Regions from separate parts of the Cobetia sp. PDI-23MA genome, predicted to be linked through region 1. Evidence: predicted binding sites of a transcription regulator. Region 1 holds the regulator's gene; each other region holds the start of a gene.
The links. Region 1 encodes sigma-54, which starts transcription at its own class of promoters, with help from an activator protein. Its sites were predicted from a motif close to TGGCACNNNNNTTGCTNT; they were not measured.

Region 1 (6,152 bases):
CAGCGCACCGATGAATTCATCGCGTCGTGAGACGACCAGCAGGGTATCGGTGGAGTCGGGCAGGCGCTCGTGGCGGCGAATGTAGCGCAGCACCACGTCCAGGGTGATGTCCGGACGAATGGTGATGGTGTCCGTGTTCATCAGGCCGCCGGCGGTATCCTCCGGGAAGGACAGTACCGTTTCGACGCGCAGACGCTCCTGCGCCTCCATGGAGTCGAGGACTTCGAGAATCACCGTATTCGGCAGGCGCTGCAGGATGTCGGCGACATCATCCGGTTCCAGGTTCTCGGTAGCGGCGAGAACGTCGACGGCGTCCATGTCCTTGAGGAAGTCGGTCTGGATGTCTTCGCCAAGGTATTGAAGGACATCGCCCTGTAGCTCGGCATCGACCAGCTCCCAGAGCAGATTACGCTCCTTGGGGGGCGAGGATTCGAGCAGGTGGGCCACGTCCACCGGCGCGAGGCCGCGATTGAGCATGCGTCTTGCCTGTTCCAGCTCGCCGCTTTCCAGCGCCTGTGACAGGCGATCAAGTCTTGGCTTGAGTTTTCGAGACGTCTTGCTCATCTGTCGGCTTCCCCTGTCGACATGAAGGACAGTGCTGATTCTACCATTGGCTCAGGGGGGCGCGTCGACAAAAGAGAACAGCGTTTCTTATCGAAAGGACAATCCGCGTTCCGGCCACTGGCGCAAAAGCAGCGTTGCATGGCTGTCAAGCGCAAGGATAGGTGCAGGGAAAGGGGGGAGGGTAGGTGAAAGGATAGGTGCAAGATCAGGTGCCAGGCATCCCACGCGAGCCGTTGATGGTGTCGCCAGGGGGGGCTGCCAGAGGGGGGGAGCTGGCCGATAAGCGAGCGGGCCGAAAAGATAGTTGACCAAGAAGCGAGCTGGCTGAGGAAGGAAGGCTGAGCGCATAGCGCAAATGTACAGCGCTGTCAGTGGCGGTTATTCGTCTTCCTCGAAACGCGCCTCGAACAGCGCCTCGATGGCCAGCATCGCCTCATCGGCCTGTTCGCCCTCGACATCGATCAACAGCTTGGTGCCGCAGGGTGCGGCAAGCATCAGCAACGCCATGACATTGGCTGCATTGGCGCGTCGCTCGCCATGGCTGACCATCACCGTCGCGCAATAGGGCGCACAGCAATTGACCAGCTTGGTGGCTGCGCGGGCGTGCAGCCCGCGACGGTTGGTCAGCGTCAGCTCACGAGAGGCCATCGCGACTCTCCTCGGTGCTGGTGTCTGAGTCGCTTTCGCCTGTGGTATCGACATGACTCAGTGCGGTATGAATACCCAGTTCACGATGGCGTAGACGCACCTCCGGCAGGCGCTCGGCGAAGTAGCTCGCCAGCTGCTCGCACAGGTAGACGCTGCGATGTTGGCCGCCGGTGCAGCCCACGGACACCGTCAGGTAGCTGCGATTGCTGTCCTGATAGGCGGGCAGCCAGCGTTCCAGCCAGCCGGCGATATCGTCATGCATCGCCTGGACGGTGGGGTAGCGCCGCAGGAATTCGGCCACGCTGTCATCGCGACCGGTATCGCCGCGCAGGTTGATGTCCCAGTACGGGTTGGGCAGGCAGCGGACATCGAACACCATGTCGGCGTCGGTCGGCACGCCATGCTTGAAGCCGAAGGATTCAAAGGTCAGCGTCAGGTGGCGAGAGCTGTGCTGGGCGACCTGCTCGGTGATCCGGGAGCGCAGATCGTGCACGCTCAGGTTGGTCGAGTCGATGACCAGATCGGCCTTCTGGCGAATGGGAGCGAGCGTCTTCTGCTCGATCTCGATGGCCTCGGCCAGGGTGTGGTCGTTGTCGCGCGTCAGAGGGTGACGACGACGGGTCGCCGAGTAGCGTTCCAGCAGCACGCGCGAATCGGTGGTCAGGTAGACGACCTGCACGTCCATGCCGCTCTGGCGGACGTTGTCGAGCAATTCGGGGAAGCGGGTCAAGGCTTCCGGCAGGTTGCGGGCATCGATGGAGACCGCGATACGTCGGCGTGCCGGACTGTCCTGTTCGAGCTGGTCGACCAGTGGCGCCAGCAGCATGCCGGGCAGATTGTCGATGGCATAGTAGCCAATGTCTTCCAGCGCCTGGAGAGCGATGGATTTCCCGGAGCCGGAGCGGCCGCTGATGATCACGATCTTCATGAAGTGCTCTCCAAGGGCGAGGTCAACGTCGAAAGAATGCAGGGGTGGGGCAGAAGGCTGCCCGCTATCAGTGCGCTGTACGTCGGCCGATGGGAGGCCAGCAAGACGAAAGCCCGGACGATGTCCGGGCCTGTGATTCAGCGCGCCGGTAATTCGGCGATGGCTTGGGTCAATGCCTCAAAGAGTGCACGCTGGCTGTCTGCCTGGCGCAGGGCCGAGCGATTGGTCGGGGAATTGAGCAATTCCGCGACCTGCCCGAGCAGCGTCAGATGGGTTTCATCCGCTTCCTCAGGCACCAGCAGCACGAACAGCAGATCGATGGGTTCTCCGTCGATGGCATCGAAGTCGATGGGTTCACCGAGCTTCAGAAACGCAGCGATTGGCGTCTTGCAATGCGGGCTACGTGCATGGGGCACGGCCACACCGTGGCCGATGCCGGTCGATCCCAGTCTCTCGCGCCCGATCAGGCGCGAGAAGACTTCCTGGCTATCCAGGCTGGGAATGTTCTGTGCGATGAAGGTGCTGAAGAATTCAAGCACCCGCTTCTTGCTCCCCCCGGGGACACCGTAAAGGGTGCGCTCGGGGGGGAGGATCTGATCAAGTGTCATGGCTGAAGGTCAACGGGTCCCGGTGCCCTGAGCACGAGCCTGGGACTTTTCCTTGTGTTTGACCAGCTGGCGATCCAGCTTGTCGGCGAGCGCGTCGATGGCAGCGTACATGTTGGGGTCTTCTGCCAGGGCGTGGAGGTCAGCGCCTGCTGCGTGCAAGGTGCAGGCAGCCTGCTGGCGCTCCTTCTCGATCGACAGTGTCACCTGAACATTGGTGATGTTGTCGTAATGCCGTTCGAGGCGGGCGAGCTTCTCGTTGACGTAATCGCGGAGAGGATCGGTAAGTTCCACATGATGCCCGGTAATATTCACTTGCATGGACACGCTCCTTTATCCAGCGGGTTGCCATTCAATTGTAACCCTTTTTGACTACGAGCAAACCCTGATCGGACGCTCTGCAACAGGCTTGACGGCCGCCGTCTGGCGATGTTTTCGCGCCCTTGCCAGCGGCGTCAGATGTCGTGAGCGTCTGTACCGACAATGCCCAAGCTTTGCGCAAAGATCAACGCTGCGCTGCATCGTGGCTCAGTGCTTGTCTTCAACTCAATGAAGGGTAGCGGAATGGACTTCAAGGTCACGCTTGAAGGGTGGTGCATGAAAGGCGCGCAAGAAGGCGGGTTTTCGTCGCCAATCCCTGCATGTACGCCGCCTTTCAGGCGCCTGGGTTGCGTGGAGCAAGCAGCGTGCCAGAAGGATCACCGAGTGTCATCCCGGTGCAATACGGCCAAAAGTGACTTTAAAAACATGCGATTGACGGTAAATGATGCTGCCGGAATGATGGATTTTTGCCAACATCCTGCGCGCCGTCATGGGCCATGATGGGTCATTGACGAGTGGTTGACGGCATGACAGGGCGCGCAACAGGCGCGCCGGTGTCAGTAATGTCAGAGGCTGGTGAGAGAGAAAACCAGCGTCTGAGGTTGGCGGCGGCTGCCATTGTGGAGGTGAAAGCAGGGCATGGCAGCTGCAGGTGATGCCTCAGGCCAGACGCTTGCGCTCGCTGGAGGATGGGATGCCCATCGCTTCGCGATACTTGGCCACGGTACGGCGTGCGACCTCGATGCCATCGCTGGCGAGCAGATCGACCAGGCGTGAGTCGGAGAGAGGCTTGCGAGCCGGTTCTTCCGCAATCAGCTTGCGGATGCGGGCACGAATGGCGGTGCTTGAGTGGGCGTCGCCACTGCCGCTGCCACCGACCTGGCTCGAGAAGAAGAACTTGAGCTCGAAGACGCCGCGCGGGGTGTGGATGTATTTCTGGGTCGTGACCCGCGAGATGGTCGATTCGTGCATCTCGACCACTTCGGCGATGTTGGCCAGAATCAGTGGCTTCATGCCTTCCTCGCCTTGCTCGAGGAAGTCGACCTGGCGCGCCATGATCTCGCGGCCGACCTTGAGCAGGGTGTCATTGCGTGATGACAGGCTTTTCATCAGCCAGCGCGCTTCCTGCAGGTTGTCCTTGAGGAAGGTGTTGTCGGCGGACTTGTCGGCACGCTTTATCAGTGCGGCGTATTCCGGCTGGATGCGCAGCCTGGGCAGCGCTTCCGGGTTGAGCTCGACCTGCCAGCCGTGGCGGGTATGACGCACCAGCAGATCAGGGATCACGTAATCGCTGGCGGGCTCGCCCCAGGCGGATGCCGGACGCGGATCGAGCGCGCGCACCAGGCGGATGACGTGGTCCAGCTCGTCATCGTCAAGGCTCAGTCGGCGCTTGAGCAGCTTGCGGTCATCGTTGCCCAGTGCCTCGAGGAATTGACGTACCAAGCGACGCGCCTGCGCCAGCAGCGGCAGATCATCCGGCAGCAGCGCCAGTTGCAGCAGCAGGCACTCGCGCAGGTCGCGGGCGAAGACGCCGGTCGGGTCGAACTGCTGCAGACGCAGCAGTACCTGCTCGAGCTCGGAAGCCTTGAGACCGGGCAGGCCCTGGCCGCGCAGACCATCGACCAGCTCATCGAGTGACAGGCTCAGGTAACCGGCACCGTCGACGGCATCGATCAGACTCTCCGCCATCTGGCGTTCACGGCTATCGAGGTCGGTCATCGCCAGCTGCCAGCGCAGGTGGTCCTGCAGGCTCTCGACGCTTGTATTGCGATCGAAGTCCGGCCCTTCTTCGCTCCCGCTGCCACTGCCGGAGCTGGTCAGGCTACCGGCGTGGTCCTGATAGAGGTCCGACCAGTCGCTGTCGAGGGGGTATTCCTCGGGAATCTCGCTCGAGGAGTCGGCAGTGGAGATCTCGCTCGTATCCTGTGTCTCGATGACATCCAGCGACTCGTAGTCCTCGTCGAGCTCCAACATGGGGTTGGACTCGAGGGCTTGCTGAATCTCCTGACGCAGATCGAGCGTCGACAGCTGCAGCAGCTGGATCGCTTGCTGAAGCTGCGGCGTCATGGTCAGCGAGGTGCCGAGGCGGAGTTGCAGGGTGGGTTTCATGGAGTCAGTCAATTCACGGCAAAGGAACGTGCTTACTACGCTATACCGTGACTCGGGCCACTGACAAGTGGTTGCCGTGAATATTAAAGCAACTTGCATGCCATGTTTCCACCAAGGTGGTATGGACGTCATGCATGCGTCTGATGTCAGACATGAAAAAGCCGCTACGCGATAAAATCACGCAGCGGCTTTTGAAGCTTTCGCCTCCGGTGGGCTCAGCGCAGCCGCTGACCCTAGAGCGTGAACTCGTGGCCGAGGTAGACGTCGCGCACCTGCTGGTTGGCCAGGATGGAGTCCGCGTCACCGTGGGCGATGATCTGGCCATCGCCGACGATATAGGCGGTGTCACAGATATCGAGTGTCTCGCGCACGTTGTGGTCGGTGATCAGCACGCCGATGCCACGATCGCGCAGTTGGCGCACGATGCTCTTGATCTCTCCCACCGAGATGGGGTCGACGCCGGCGAAGGGCTCATCGAGCAGCACGAAGTCCGGCTCGGTGGCCAGTGCGCGGGCGATCTCGACCCGTCGACGCTCGCCACCGGACAGGCTCATGCCGGCACTGGCACGAATATGCGTGATGCTGAATTCCTCGAGCAACTCTTCAAGGCGTGCCTTGCGGCCATTGCGATCCAGGTCCTTGCGGGTCTCCAGAATCGCCATGATGTTGTCGGCTACCGACAGCTTGCGGAAGATCGACGCCTCCTGAGGCAGATAGCCGATGCCGGCGCGTGCACGCTGATGCATGGCGGCAGCGGAGAGGTCCTTGTCGTCGATGGAGACGTTGCCGGCATCGGCGCGCACCAGCCCGACGATCATGTAGAACGAGGTCGTCTTGCCGGCGCCGTTGGGGCCCAGCAGGCCGACGATGTCACCCTGACGGATCTCAAGCGAGATGTCCTTGACCACCTTGCGGCCCTTGTAGGCCTTGGCCAGATGGCGAGCGCTCAACGTACGCGGAGTAGCAGCAGTCATCAC
Region 2 (6,152 bases), 1.1 Mb from region 1:
CCTCTTCACAGACCGGCACGAAGCCGAGGCCAAACTCATTGGCGGCCGACAGCGTGCCGGGGCCGACATCCACCTCGCCCCGCGCCACCATCGAGGCCACTTCACGCTCGGAATAGGCGATCGCCAGGGTGTTGAGCTGCTCGGCACGCATCTGATGGCCGGACAGCCACTCCTGCAGGAAGCGCTGCGAGCCCGCCCCCTCCTGTCGCACCGCCCACCGCCGCTGCGAACCGAACAGGCCGCTGGGGTCGATGGACAGATGACGATCATCATTGCGGATGATCAGCCCCTGGGTACGACGCGCAAGCCGCACCATCACCCACTGACGATAGCCATCGTGGCCGCGAATCAGCGCCGGATGACGCAGCGCCGCCTCTTCCGCTCGCCCCCAGTGAATGGCGCAGACGTCAGCCCGCCCTTGGCTGAGCAGATCAAGCCCCAGACGCGTACCGGTCACACTCATGCCATAGAAGGCGCTACCGGCATGCTGCTGATTGAGGCGCATGGAGAGCGCGGCCAGCAGCGGGTCGTCACTGCCGGTGATCATCAGACGATCCGCCAGTACACCATGATGGCTGGACTCGAGAATCCATTGCTCCACCAATCGGCGTGGAAACAACCACTTGCCGGTCACCTTGGTCGCCGGCATGGTCCCGTCACTGGCCAGCTGATAGATCTTCTTCTCGTTGAGATGCAGCAGTCGCGCGACTTCCTGCACCGTCAGAAAGGGGTTGTCGTGGGAGACCGGAGCCTGCCGACCGGTGGCCGCATTCAGGGCCTCGCCTGAAGACTCACTGACTGAGCTACCCGAAGGTGTGCCGAGTTCAGAGGAAAAGCCCTGTGAGGGTATGACGCCCAGCGGCGAAGAAAGACGACTCATCACTGCCCCTCCTTGTCGTGCCCGGCTGCGCAGGCTGATGAAGATGGCTTGCCTGACGCGTCATGGCGCGATGACTTGAGAGCGTCACCTGCACGCAGCGGCGGGATGGCGTCCAGCACCAGCCGCCCGGCAGGGTCCACCGCCTGGAAGTGGCGCCCTTTGGCGCGCGCGATCAACAGCACGCCAAAGCGTTCCGCCAGCTCCACCCCCTTCTGCGTGACGCCGGAGCGTGAGACCAGCACCGAGATCCCCGCCTGAGCCACCTTCAGTACCATCTCGGAGGTCAGGCGGCCGGTGGTGTAGAAGATGTTGGCCCCCTGATAATCACTGGCATCATCACTCAGGGGCGCCAACCAGCTTAGCCCCGCCAGCGTATCGACGGCGTTGTGGCGGCCGACATCCTCGATGAACGCCAATACCTCATCATCCCGACACAGGGCGCAACCGTGAACCGCACCGGCCTTGCGATAGGTCGCGTTGTGCGCCGCCAGCGCCTCCAGCAGGCGATACAACAAGGCCTGACTGAAGGGGCCTGCGTCCAGCGAGGCCAGTGATTGGCGCTCCAGCAGATTGCCGAACACAGTGCCCTGCCCACAGCCGGTGGTCACGGTGCGCTTGCCGAGGCGCTGCTCGATATCCTCGGGCAGATGACGCGTCACTACCGAGGCGCTCTCGACTTCCCAGTCCACCTGCAGCGCTTCGAGGTCCTCAAGCTCACCCAGCAGTCCCTGATTGCGCAGATAACCGGCCACCAGCGCCTCAGGTTCGGCACCCAGGGTCATCAAGGTGACGATCTCGCGCCGATTGAGATAGATGGTCAGCGAGCGCTCGGCGGCAATGGACTGCTGATGGCGCTCACCGCACTCATCCATGACTTCGATGTCCAGCGTAGTGGGTAGTGTGGCGCGACTGATCGCTGGCCGTGCAGAGGGCATCATGAACTCGGGTCTCCCTGATCGAGCCGGTTGGAATGGCAATTCTTGCGCTGAATCGCCGTAGAGTACCAGTCCGATGGCAGAGCTGTCCCCGCACTGACTGATGAAGACCCTGATATCGTAAGCGCCGGCATGCATCTTGCAAACCAGCACCCTCGCAGCATTCTTTTCAGACCCGCTTGCGGGTACAGCAGTGAACAAGGAAGCCATGTCTGAATCCATCCCTCCCCGCAGTGACGACACCCGCTGGTTGAGCATCACCCTGGCGCCCACCACGCAGAAACTGGGGCGTTTCAGCATCGACACCTGGCGGATTGCCGATCTCTCGCCCTCTGCAACGCCAGAGACGGAATCGCACGTAGCAGAGCCCGCCCCCGCTGATGAGGTAGCGCATCGCCGCATCCTGCCGCTGCAGCTTCACCTGACTGAGCGCACCGATTACCGCTACAACCTGCGCTGCGAGCAGCCGCGCCTGTTCGTCCAATGCGATGAGCGCGAAGCCGACGGCATGCAGCCTCGCGTGGTGACGGCCTGTCAGGAGGTGGCATCGCAGTGGATGGATGGCGACCAGCTGGTGCTGGACGTGCCGATGCCCCCTGCCTTGATGGTGTGGCTGGAAGCCTACCTCGCGCGTCACGGTGAGCGCATCGACGAAGGCAAGAAGAAGAAACGCAAGGGCGCCGGGCGCGCCAGTCAGGCAGAGCAACCCGCCGCGACACCCCACAGGGCGCATCAGCCCGGTAATGGTACGGAAAGCACGTCATGAGCCAGCACGACGATAACGCAAGCCCGGCCAATGAAGGCCTGTTCTCGCGCTGGTCACGCCGCAAGCAAGGCGACACCCGCCGAGAAGACCAACTGGCACAGCCGGACAGCGCCGTGGGAACCAAAGACGACACCCTCCCGCCCTCACAGGCGGAAGTCGTCTCTGACCATAGCGCTGACACCTCAGCAGCGAGCGTCTCGGTGCACGAAGCCCCGAGCGGCGATAGCACCTTCACAGCAAAACAGGCAGCTGCCGAGAACGCTCAGCACGCATCGGGCGATGACAATGCTGAAACGCCAGCCATCGAGCTGCCAGACCCCGACACCCTGACCCCAGACGCCGACATCAGTGCCTTCATGCAGAGCGGCGTAGACCCGGCGCTACGCCAGCGTGCGCTGCGACGCATCTTCATGGGTGGCGAGCACTCGGTGCGCGATGGGCTGGATGACTACGACCAGGACTTTTCCAAGATGCGCCCGCTCGCCGAAGGTGTCGCCGACACGCTGCGCAGCTGGACCCGCAAGGTCGAAGAAGGCCTGGAAAAGCTCAATGAGGCGAGCGAGACACCCCAGGTGGATACGGCGCAGGAGACAGACGATCAGATCGCTGAGCAGGCACCTGATGGCGGGGCGTCGGTGGGCGAGACACACGCGACACCCAGAGAAGAGATAGTCGATTCGCCTGACCCGCAAGCGATACCTGCGCAAGACTCGCCCGAGACAGCACCCGAATCAGATGATGGCCGTGTCGCCCGTTACAAGCCGTGACGAGAGGCCGATACCACAAGCCCCAACAGGGCGTCAGGATGACGCGCCGCGACTCGACATGAGTCATTATGACCCACGAGCAAGCCGAGCACGCCTGACCAAGGTCATCCTGATGCCTCATGGGTCACCCTGACGCGCCCAATCAAGGCGCACTGTCTGCAACACACAGGCAAGATTCAGCATGACATGCCAACCCTTGAAGATGATGACAAACGTCAACCGCCTGCGGTGATGAGCGCCTGCGCGACCTGACCGCACCTCGCGCGCGCCGAGCGCGAAAACGGCAATGTCATCAACATGGTGCAAGGACAGCTGGCCTGTCATGAATCCCCACTGAACGACTGTCGATCGCCGACCCGGCCCTGACCGCGAAAGACCGAGAGAGGCCGCGAGAATCAGCGACGACCGGGACCTGCATCATCCGCCTGCCACCTGACGGCAGCTTGCATGCAAGGTCCGCCACGACCGAATAAGGATGAGGATGCTCAGCTCAAGCCTCGAGAGCGCTCAACGCGCCCTCAATCAACAAGCACGCCAACGCGCCCTGTCATCCGCCATGGGTGGCTCGCCTGCCTCCAGTCTGCCGCTGTTGGCGACGGATGCCGGCAGCGCCCCCATCCGCTATCACAGTCAGGGACGCACCGTGATCATCGGCAGCGAGGCGCGAGTGCGCGCACTGGCAAGTCTGCTGACCCGCCTGCCGGCTACCGCTCAGCTGCCGGTGGCACTCTTGATCAGTGAGCAGGACAACAGTGCGCTGGTGACGATGGATGAACAGCATCTCGCCGCCAGCGAGTCCCTGCCTGCGCACAGTGTCCCGCGTGACATGCTCGCGCTGAGCGGTCACCTCGGCCAGTTCAGCCTTGCCAGTGATGGCGTCAATCTGGCCGCCGCATTGGCGCCGCAAGGTGCCGGCAGCGCGCCCCATTTCGACCTGATCGCCGACCTGTCCAGCCAGCCGCTCAACCAGGCGGAACTGCCACCGCCCGGCTATCTGCAGGCCGGCGCGGACATCATCGCCGAGCTGGATCAGCTGGTCGCCGATGCAGAGGCCTCTCAGGAATCACTGCCACAGCTGACCGCTTGGGCCATGCAGTTCGCGGGCCTGATCGGCAACTTCGACAAACCGAATTACGTGACCGTCAATCTTGATACCTGCGCGCACGCCAGTGCCGGCAATATCGGCTGTACGCGCTGCCTGTCATCGTGCAGTGCCGATGCCATCTTCTCGGTGGCTGGTCGTCGCAATGCGCATATCGAGATCGACCCTTACCTGTGCCACGGCGCGGCCAGCTGCGTCAGCGCCTGCCCGACCGGCGCGCTGAGCTTCACCCAGCCTCCGGCCGAGCAGCGCATGGAACAGATCCAGCGCCTGCTGGAGCGCTATCAGGATGGCGGCGGCCTCTACCCGCTGCTGCGCTATCGCCTGGAGCAATCCCTTGCCTCGCAGACTGCCCTGGCGAGTGTCGACCAGGAGCGCTGCCTCGATATCACTCTCGAGGAAATCTCCGCCACCGGGCACGACGAGTGGCTGGCCGCACTCGCACTCGGCGCCACACAGGTCATCGTCGAACTGCCCCACGACCTGCCTGCAGGCCAGCACCAGCAGCTCGACAGCGAACGTCGCCTGGCATTGACCCTGCTCGACAGCATGGGACTTGCCAATGCGGCCAGTGGCGAGCCGCGCATCCGCTTCGTCTCTATGCCGTCCCCTCTGCCACAAATGGATAGCAACGAGGCTGAAGCCCTGCCCCTGATTACGCCGCTGTGTGTTGCTCTGGCACCGGGCGCGGACAGCGAAGAAGAGCAGCAGCCCGGCCAGCCGATCGCCCGTGACTGGCTGCTGGGTCAGCCGCAGGCACGCCCCGGCAAGCGCGAACGCCTCAATCGGGTGCTCGATCACCTGGCGACCCTGTCGGTCGCGGACCTGGCGCAGGACAGCGTCGCCGTACCGACAGGCGCGCCCTTCGGCGTGGTGAACGTCGACAGCGACAACTGCACGCTGTGCCAGGGATGTGTCGCCGTCTGCCCGACCAGCGCCCTCTCGGCCAATCGCACCTCGCCTGCACTATCCTTCACTCAAGGTGACTGCGTGCAGTGTGGCCTGTGCGAGCAGGCATGCCCGGAGCAGGTCATCACCCTGACGCCTGGCTTTGCGCCGCAGCCCGAGGTGCGCCGCGAACCGCAGCTGATCAAGCAGGATGTGCCCTTCCCTTGCATCAGCTGCGGCACGCCGTTCGGCTCCACCGCCACCATCACGGCGATGCAGACCAAACTGGCCTCGCATGCCTACTTCCAGGGCGATGGTGCACTGCGCCTGAAGATGTGCAGCGACTGCCGCGTCAAGGACATCTGGCACGAAATGGCACGCAATCCCGATGCCCAACTCAAGGTGTGAGCCAATGACATCACCCACGTCGACTCCCGACGACTTTGCAGCAGGTGGGACTGACGACCGTGCACCTGACACCACTGCGGCCGACTCTCTGATAAGCCATAGTGAAGAACAGCAGGCATTGCGCGTCGACCTCTACCGACTACTGGCGCGGCTATTGCGCGCAGCGCCGGATGCGGAACTGATCGGCTTTCTGGCCGAACTCGACCATGACGCCATCAGCCTGCCCGGGGCTGCCGAGCAACAATTGCCGCGTGCGTTGGCGTCGCTGTCATTGGCCGCCCGCGTCAGCGACTCGCGCCGGCTGGAAGACGACTTCTTCCAGAGCCTGGTAGGCGTGGTGCAGGGCGAGGTAGTGCCCTACGCCAGCTGGTACCTCACCGGCTCGCTGATGGAGATGCCGCTGGTC
Region 3 (6,152 bases), 1.4 Mb from region 1:
CAAGTGAGGATTTAGAACAGACACTCGAGCGTTATTGCTGGCTCTATAATCACCACATTCCTCAGAAGGCACTACAGCACAAAGCGCCTATAGCAGCAATGAAGGAGTGGCAGGTCGAACGACCTGAGCTGTTTACGCAAGCTATAGTCAATCAGACGGAACCCGACACGTACGCTTTATCATTTGTGCTACTAAGTAAATTAATTTCTCTACATAGCTTGGAATAATGCATAGGCTGCTTGACTGAATCCAACACTCTAAAAGCCTTATCAGCAGCGCTTCTCAAATAAGAAATTTTAACTCTTACAATATCGCTTACTTTTTCAAATTCTAGCACCGATTGCAATGCAACTTCTAAGCTATCATTCTCGATAGATTTGTTGACTCTTTTCTTAGAAAACTTTTTCGCTAATATTATTACATCAAACGTAGATAACCCCTCAGTATAATCAAACACGGAATTGAGTGCCATAAACATCAACTCAATCTCTTCCTTAGAATAATTATCTTGTGAGCACCAAGAGTCTTTGATAGTGCCTCTGAACCCCGGCACTGCTGTAGGTACTTTACGGTAACCTAAAACCTCCAATAACAAAGACAGATATGAAACATCCAAACTTGAGCCAAAATTTCGACTCAATGTAGATTTCACAACCTCTTCAGATATTATTGGAGAGTACTCTGAAATCTCACTCTCGAACGCATTGAAGTTATCAACAAGCTTTTCGCAAATTTTCCATTTCTTGGGCTGGATCTCGCCTTTCAAAATTCCCTTTAGCTCTTTTATACCTTTAGCCTCAACTTGACGAATTCTTTCCCTAGTGACATCGTAAAAAGTACCAATCTCCTCTAAAGTGTATTGTTTAGAATCCATCAAACCAAATCTCTTAACCAAGATGTCAAGCATCCTATTGTCACTATTTTTTATTCCTTTTTCTGAATAAAGAGTAACAAGAGCAGGAAAGCATTCAACTATATTACCATCACTGGCAGCAAAAAATGTCTCTCTAGGATCATTCAAACTTTTAACTAGCTCTAGCGAAAGACTATTAATCTTCTCTACAAATTCTTTAGAAGCAAGAGCTGATTCATTGACTGTCTTAGGGCCTACTCCTGACTCACTTGCCAATTCATACAGAATAAAACGAATTGCATCATAAGAATTTTCAATATTTTTAGACAAGACCAAGTTTAATGCACGCTTAGGTAGTCCAATTACACGAGGCTGAACCAAATATGCCTTATCACGATTTAATTCCAATTCATTTATTAAAGCTTCCATGCCCCACCCCCTTAACACAAATAGCCACTATAAACTATAGCAGAACAATAACATCAAATATATATTTCGCAATTGCAATACTTATCCAACAAGCTATACATAGCCAGCAAGTTTAATATACATTATTTTTACCAGCCTTATCTGTTCATCTTCTTGATTTTTCTCACCACCGACGGCTGACTGATCCCTGCCCTCTTGGCTATCGCATAGGTACTGGGCAGCTCCGCCGCCATCTCGTGTAACCATTGTGCTTCGATACGTGCCAGGCCTTCCTTGAGGGTTTCGTTAGGGCCAAGTTTGGGGACTGGCATAGCTACCGCCCCCTCAGCGGCAGGCGCTGAGAGGGATTTGTCACTATGTAAGGTATCGGCAGTGGGAAAACTATCATTAACGCCTATTTCATTGGATTTTTCATTACTGAAGCCAAATGAATTGCCTAGTCCATTAGCGTTATTCGTGGAACAAGTGTTGAGCAGTGTTTTTACTGAGTCGCTGTCGATGACATCACTGGGGGCGCTGAGCCAGGCGCGTTCCAGCCAGTTTTCCAGTTCGCGGATATTGCCGAGCCAGTCCTGGCGCATGAGGATGGGCCATAACGAGGCGTCGAGGAGTTTGCGGCGACCATGACGTTGATTGAGGCGAGAGAGGTGTTGCTCGATCAGGGCGGGAATGTCTTCGCGGCGTTCGCGTAGCGGTGGCAGGCTGACGGGGAGCACATTGATGCGGTAGTAGAGGTCGAGGCGGAACTGTCCCTGCTCCACGCGGGCGGCGAGGTCTTGATTGGTGGCGACGACCAGCCGAAAGTCGGCGCGGCGGGTGGTGGTGTCGCCCAGGCGGGTGATTATTCCGTCCTGAATCACCTTGAGCAGCTTGGTCTGGGTGGCCAGCGGCAGCTCACCGATTTCATCGAGGAACAGGGTGCCGCCTTCGGCCTGCTCCATCAGGCCCGCCTTGCCACGGTTACCCGCGCCGGTGAAGGCACCGGCCTGATAACCGAACATCTCGGACTCGAACAGGCTTTCGGGAATGGCGCCGCAGTTCACCTCGATGAAGGGGCCGTCGGCGCGTTGGCTCCAGCGATGCAGTTGATGGGCGAAGGCCGTCTTGCCGACCCCGGATTCGCCCAGCATCAATACCGTGGCGTTGGTGGGCGCGACCCGCTTGAGCAGCAGCGCTATCTCCCGCATCACGGGGCTTCTGACCTGCAGCTCGCCCAATTCCAGCGCGGCGTCTTCGCATTCCGCCTGCTCGCGCGCGGCCTGCTCGCACAGAGCACGCCCCTGCTGCGCGTCATGGGTGGTCTGCTCAGCAACTGAGCGCGCACTCCCCACCGTCCCCCAGTCACTCTCGTCCGCACTCGCCCCGCCCAGCTCACTGCTCCGCGAGTTGCGGCACAGGTGATCCGTGAAACGCTGCTGGAGCACAGCATATTCCTGCTGCAACAGCTGGATATCGGTGAGGTCCATCGAGCGGCTGACCACGCACTCAAGCTTGCCCGCGACGAATACCGGATGCGCCTGCGCCACCACTCGCCGCCCGGTGGCGGTGAGCTGCATCATCTGCAGCGCGCGCCCCGTACGCAGCACCTCCAGGCTGATCGATGGCTTGAGCACGCCACTGGCTTCCAGGTCATGCACGTTGGCGGCACACAGCTCCTCGCGGGTCATGCCATAGACCGCCGCGGCGCCGGGGCTGACATCCAGCACCTGGCCATCGGCATTGACCACGAAGTAGTGATCGTGAGCGGTGTCGATGATGGTCTTGAGAATCTGACGGTCGAGCTCTGACATGGCGGGTACCTCATGGTCGAGCCTGTGAATCGGGCGGGGCTTTCTGTGCTTCTTTTCGCAGGTCTTTCTCGCAGCTCTTTCTAACAGCTCTTTCCAGCAGGTCTTTCTCGCACTGCGCTGAAGACAGTCTCGATGATGCCTGAATGTGATCCACAAATGAATCAGTGATCCATTTTTGAATCATCAATGCCGCACTGGTGATCCACAAATGAATCACCCAGCAACCTCCGCCAAATAAAACTCAATAAAATCAATTGACTAAAAATTGGCATGGTTACTGCAATGCTGGAGTATGCGCCAAGGAGGATCGCCGGCTTTCATCACACCGTCCGGTCGGGCGATAAAGCGAACAAACACAATACCCCGCTCGCCGTCAGCGTATCGCGAGCAACTCAAGACCTGGAGAGACAGATGAGCGAGTTCAATCAGCCGCTGGGCGGCAACGACATGCCACGTTTCGGCGGCCCGGCCACCATGATGCGCCTGCCGGCTCAGGAAACCGCGGAAGGCCTGGATGCCGCCTTCATCGGCATTCCGCTGGACATCGGTACCTCCAACCGTCCGGGCGCGCGTCTCGGCCCGCGTCAGATCCGTGATGAATCGCGCATGCTGCGCCCCTACAACATGGCCACCCGCGCCGCGCCCTTCGACAGCCTGCAGGTGGCGGACATCGGCGATGTGCCGATCAACACCTTCCACCTGCCCAAGAGCATGGACATCATCGAGCAGTTCTACGATGAAGTGCTCAGTCACGACTGCGTGCCGCTGACACTGGGCGGCGATCACACCGTCACCCTGCCGGTGCTGCGCGCCATCGCCAAGAAGCATGGCCCGGTCGGCCTGATCCACATCGATGCCCACGCCGACGTCAACGACCACATGTTCGGCGAGCCCATCGCCCACGGCACGCCGATTCGTCGCGCCCAGGAAGAAGGCCTGCTCGACAGCCAGCGCGTGGTGCAGATCGGCCTGCGTGGCACCGGCTACTCCGCCGATGACTTCGACTGGTGCCGTCAGCAGGGCTTCCGTGTCGAGACCGCCGAGATGTGCTGGTTCAAGTCACTCGCGCCGTTGATGGCCGAAGTGCGCGACATGATGGGCGATCGCCCGGTGTACATCACCTTCGACATCGACGGACTGGACCCCTCCGTCGCCCCCGGTACCGGCACCGTGGAAGCCGGCGGCCTGACCATGCCCCAGGGCATGGAAATCGTACGCGGCGCGCGTGGCCTCAACATCGTCGGCGGTGACCTGATGGAAGTCTCCCCGCCCTACGACACCAGCGGCAACACCGCGCTGATGGGCGCGACCCTGCTCTACGAGATGCTCTGTGTACTGCCGGGCGTGCAACAGCGCGACTGATCCACGAACGACCCACGAATGACCTGCTGTCCTGCTGCACCCGCGCCGGGGGCCCGTCCCGCCCTCGGCGCACACAGAATCACCCGACACGATACGGCATGATGCATCACACGATGCACGGCTAGAGCCTGACCATTACAACAAGATCTAGGTGACCCGAATGACAACCAGCATCGACCCGACGGCGGATCACACGCCGTCCCGCTCCAGCCCAAGCGCCGATTCACCTTCAGACAAGGTGCACAAGGGTGAGAAGGCTCAGAAAGAGCTCATCGCCACCCGTCCCGTTCCGCTCACGACTCATGGAGTCATGAAATTCCTGCTGCCGTCATTGCTCGGCGTCAGCTTCTTCCTGGTGCCCTTCAGCACGGGTGACACCATCAATATCGGCATGGGCCTGATGGCCGATTGGCTCAAGGCGACGCTGGGCGGCGCACTACCCGCCATCGCCGTCGCGGTGCTGTGCCTTTCCGTACTGCTGACCGGCTTCGTCAAGCTCGCCAAACCGGCCTGGGCACGTCAGGGCGCGGCACACGAGCTGTTCGATGTCTCGCCGGTATGGTTTGGCATGCGTGCCCTCGGCGCCATCTTCGCGCTGATGACCTACTTCCAGTGGGGCCCCACTCAAGTGACGGCGGCCTTCACCGGCGGCGTGATGCTCAATGATCTCGCGCCGGTACTGCTGACCTTCTTCTTCTTCGCGGCCATTCTGCTGCCGCTGCTGGTCGACTTCGGCTTCATGGAATTCATCGGCAGCCTGGTACGCCGTCCGTTCCGTGCCATCTTCAATCTGCCCGGGCGCAGCGCCATCGATGCCACCGCCTCATGGATGGGCTCCGGCACCGTCGGCGTGCTGATCACCACCCAGCAGTACGAGCAGGGCTTCTACAGCAAGCGTGAAGCGGCGGTGATCGCCACCAACTTCTCGGTGGTCTCGATCGCCTTCGCATTGCTGGTCACCAGCTTCATGAACATCAACCACCTGTTCGTGCCCTTCTACCTGACCGTGGTCATCGCGGGCCTGATCGCCGCCGTCATCGTGCCGCGTCTGCCGCCGCTGTCACGCAAGCGCGATGACTACCACGAGCCGGTCGGCTGCCAGATCAGTGAAGAGAATCAGAGCGGCTGTGGCGTGCTGCGCTACTCACTCGGCATGGCCGTCGCGCGCGCCGAGCATGCGCCGGGCCCGCTCAAGCTGGTGAAATCGGCCTGCTTCAACGTGGCGGACATCTTCCTCGGTCTGCTGCCGGTGGTGATCGCCATCGGTACCGTGGCGCTGATGCTGGCCGAGTTCACGCCGGTGTTCACCTGGCTGTCCTACCCGATGATTCCGCTGCTGGAACTGCTGCAGATTCCCCACGCAGCAGAGGCAGCCCCGGCGACGCTGGTCGGATTTGCCGACATGTTCCTGCCGGCGGTACTGGCCAAGGACATCGACAGCGAACTGACCCGCTTCGTGATCGCCTGCCTGTCACTGACCCAGTTGATCTACATGTCCGAGATCGGTGCCCTGCTGCTCAAGTCGAAGATTCCGCTCAAGCTGTGGGAACTGGTGGCCATCTTCGTGCTGCGTACACTGATCACCCTGCCGATCATCGCTGGTATCGCCCATCTGTTCGTGTTCTGAGCCATCGATTGAACTGCTAGTTGAGCGACGACTCGCACTCGACTGACACCGCTTCGCGACCGACTCCTTTTCCTCATGACTTCAGGGAGCG

Region 2: a site for sigma-54 is predicted at 1,944-1,961, ahead of AC5WNJ_RS08040 (DUF3305 domain-containing protein). Genes of this name have one in related genera too.
Region 3: a site for sigma-54 is predicted at 3,339-3,356, ahead of speB (agmatinase). Genes of this name have one in related genera too.

What each region holds. Positions count from the first base shown of each region.
Region 1 covers NZ_CM183352.1:767,031-773,182, forward strand. Annotated here, with positions in the region: gene mgtE (magnesium transporter) at 1-564, opposite strand, end outside; gene AC5WNJ_RS03280 (HPr family phosphocarrier protein) at 943-1,212, opposite strand; gene rapZ (RNase adapter RapZ) at 1,199-2,140, opposite strand; gene AC5WNJ_RS03290 (PTS sugar transporter subunit IIA) at 2,278-2,748, opposite strand; gene hpf (ribosome hibernation-promoting factor, HPF/YfiA family) at 2,758-3,066, opposite strand; gene AC5WNJ_RS03300 (RNA polymerase factor sigma-54) at 3,727-5,175, opposite strand; gene lptB (LPS export ABC transporter ATP-binding protein) at 5,409-6,149, opposite strand.
Region 2 covers NZ_CM183352.1:1,882,299-1,888,450, reverse strand. Annotated here, with positions in the region: gene AC5WNJ_RS08050 (substrate-binding domain-containing protein) at 1-880, opposite strand, end outside; gene AC5WNJ_RS08045 (formate dehydrogenase accessory sulfurtransferase FdhD) at 880-1,815, opposite strand; gene AC5WNJ_RS08040 (DUF3305 domain-containing protein) at 2,024-2,581, shown strand; gene AC5WNJ_RS08035 (DUF3306 domain-containing protein) at 2,578-3,348, shown strand; gene AC5WNJ_RS08030 (4Fe-4S dicluster domain-containing protein) at 3,830-5,746, shown strand; gene AC5WNJ_RS08025 (TorD/DmsD family molecular chaperone) at 5,751-6,152, shown strand, end outside.
Region 3 covers NZ_CM183352.1:2,124,741-2,130,892, forward strand. Annotated here, with positions in the region: gene AC5WNJ_RS09005 (IS481 family transposase) at 1-227, shown strand, start outside; gene AC5WNJ_RS09010 (sigma factor-like helix-turn-helix DNA-binding protein) at 152-1,282, opposite strand; gene AC5WNJ_RS09015 (sigma-54 interaction domain-containing protein) at 1,420-3,072, opposite strand; gene speB (agmatinase) at 3,484-4,434, shown strand; gene AC5WNJ_RS09025 (YjiH family protein) at 4,745-6,061, shown strand.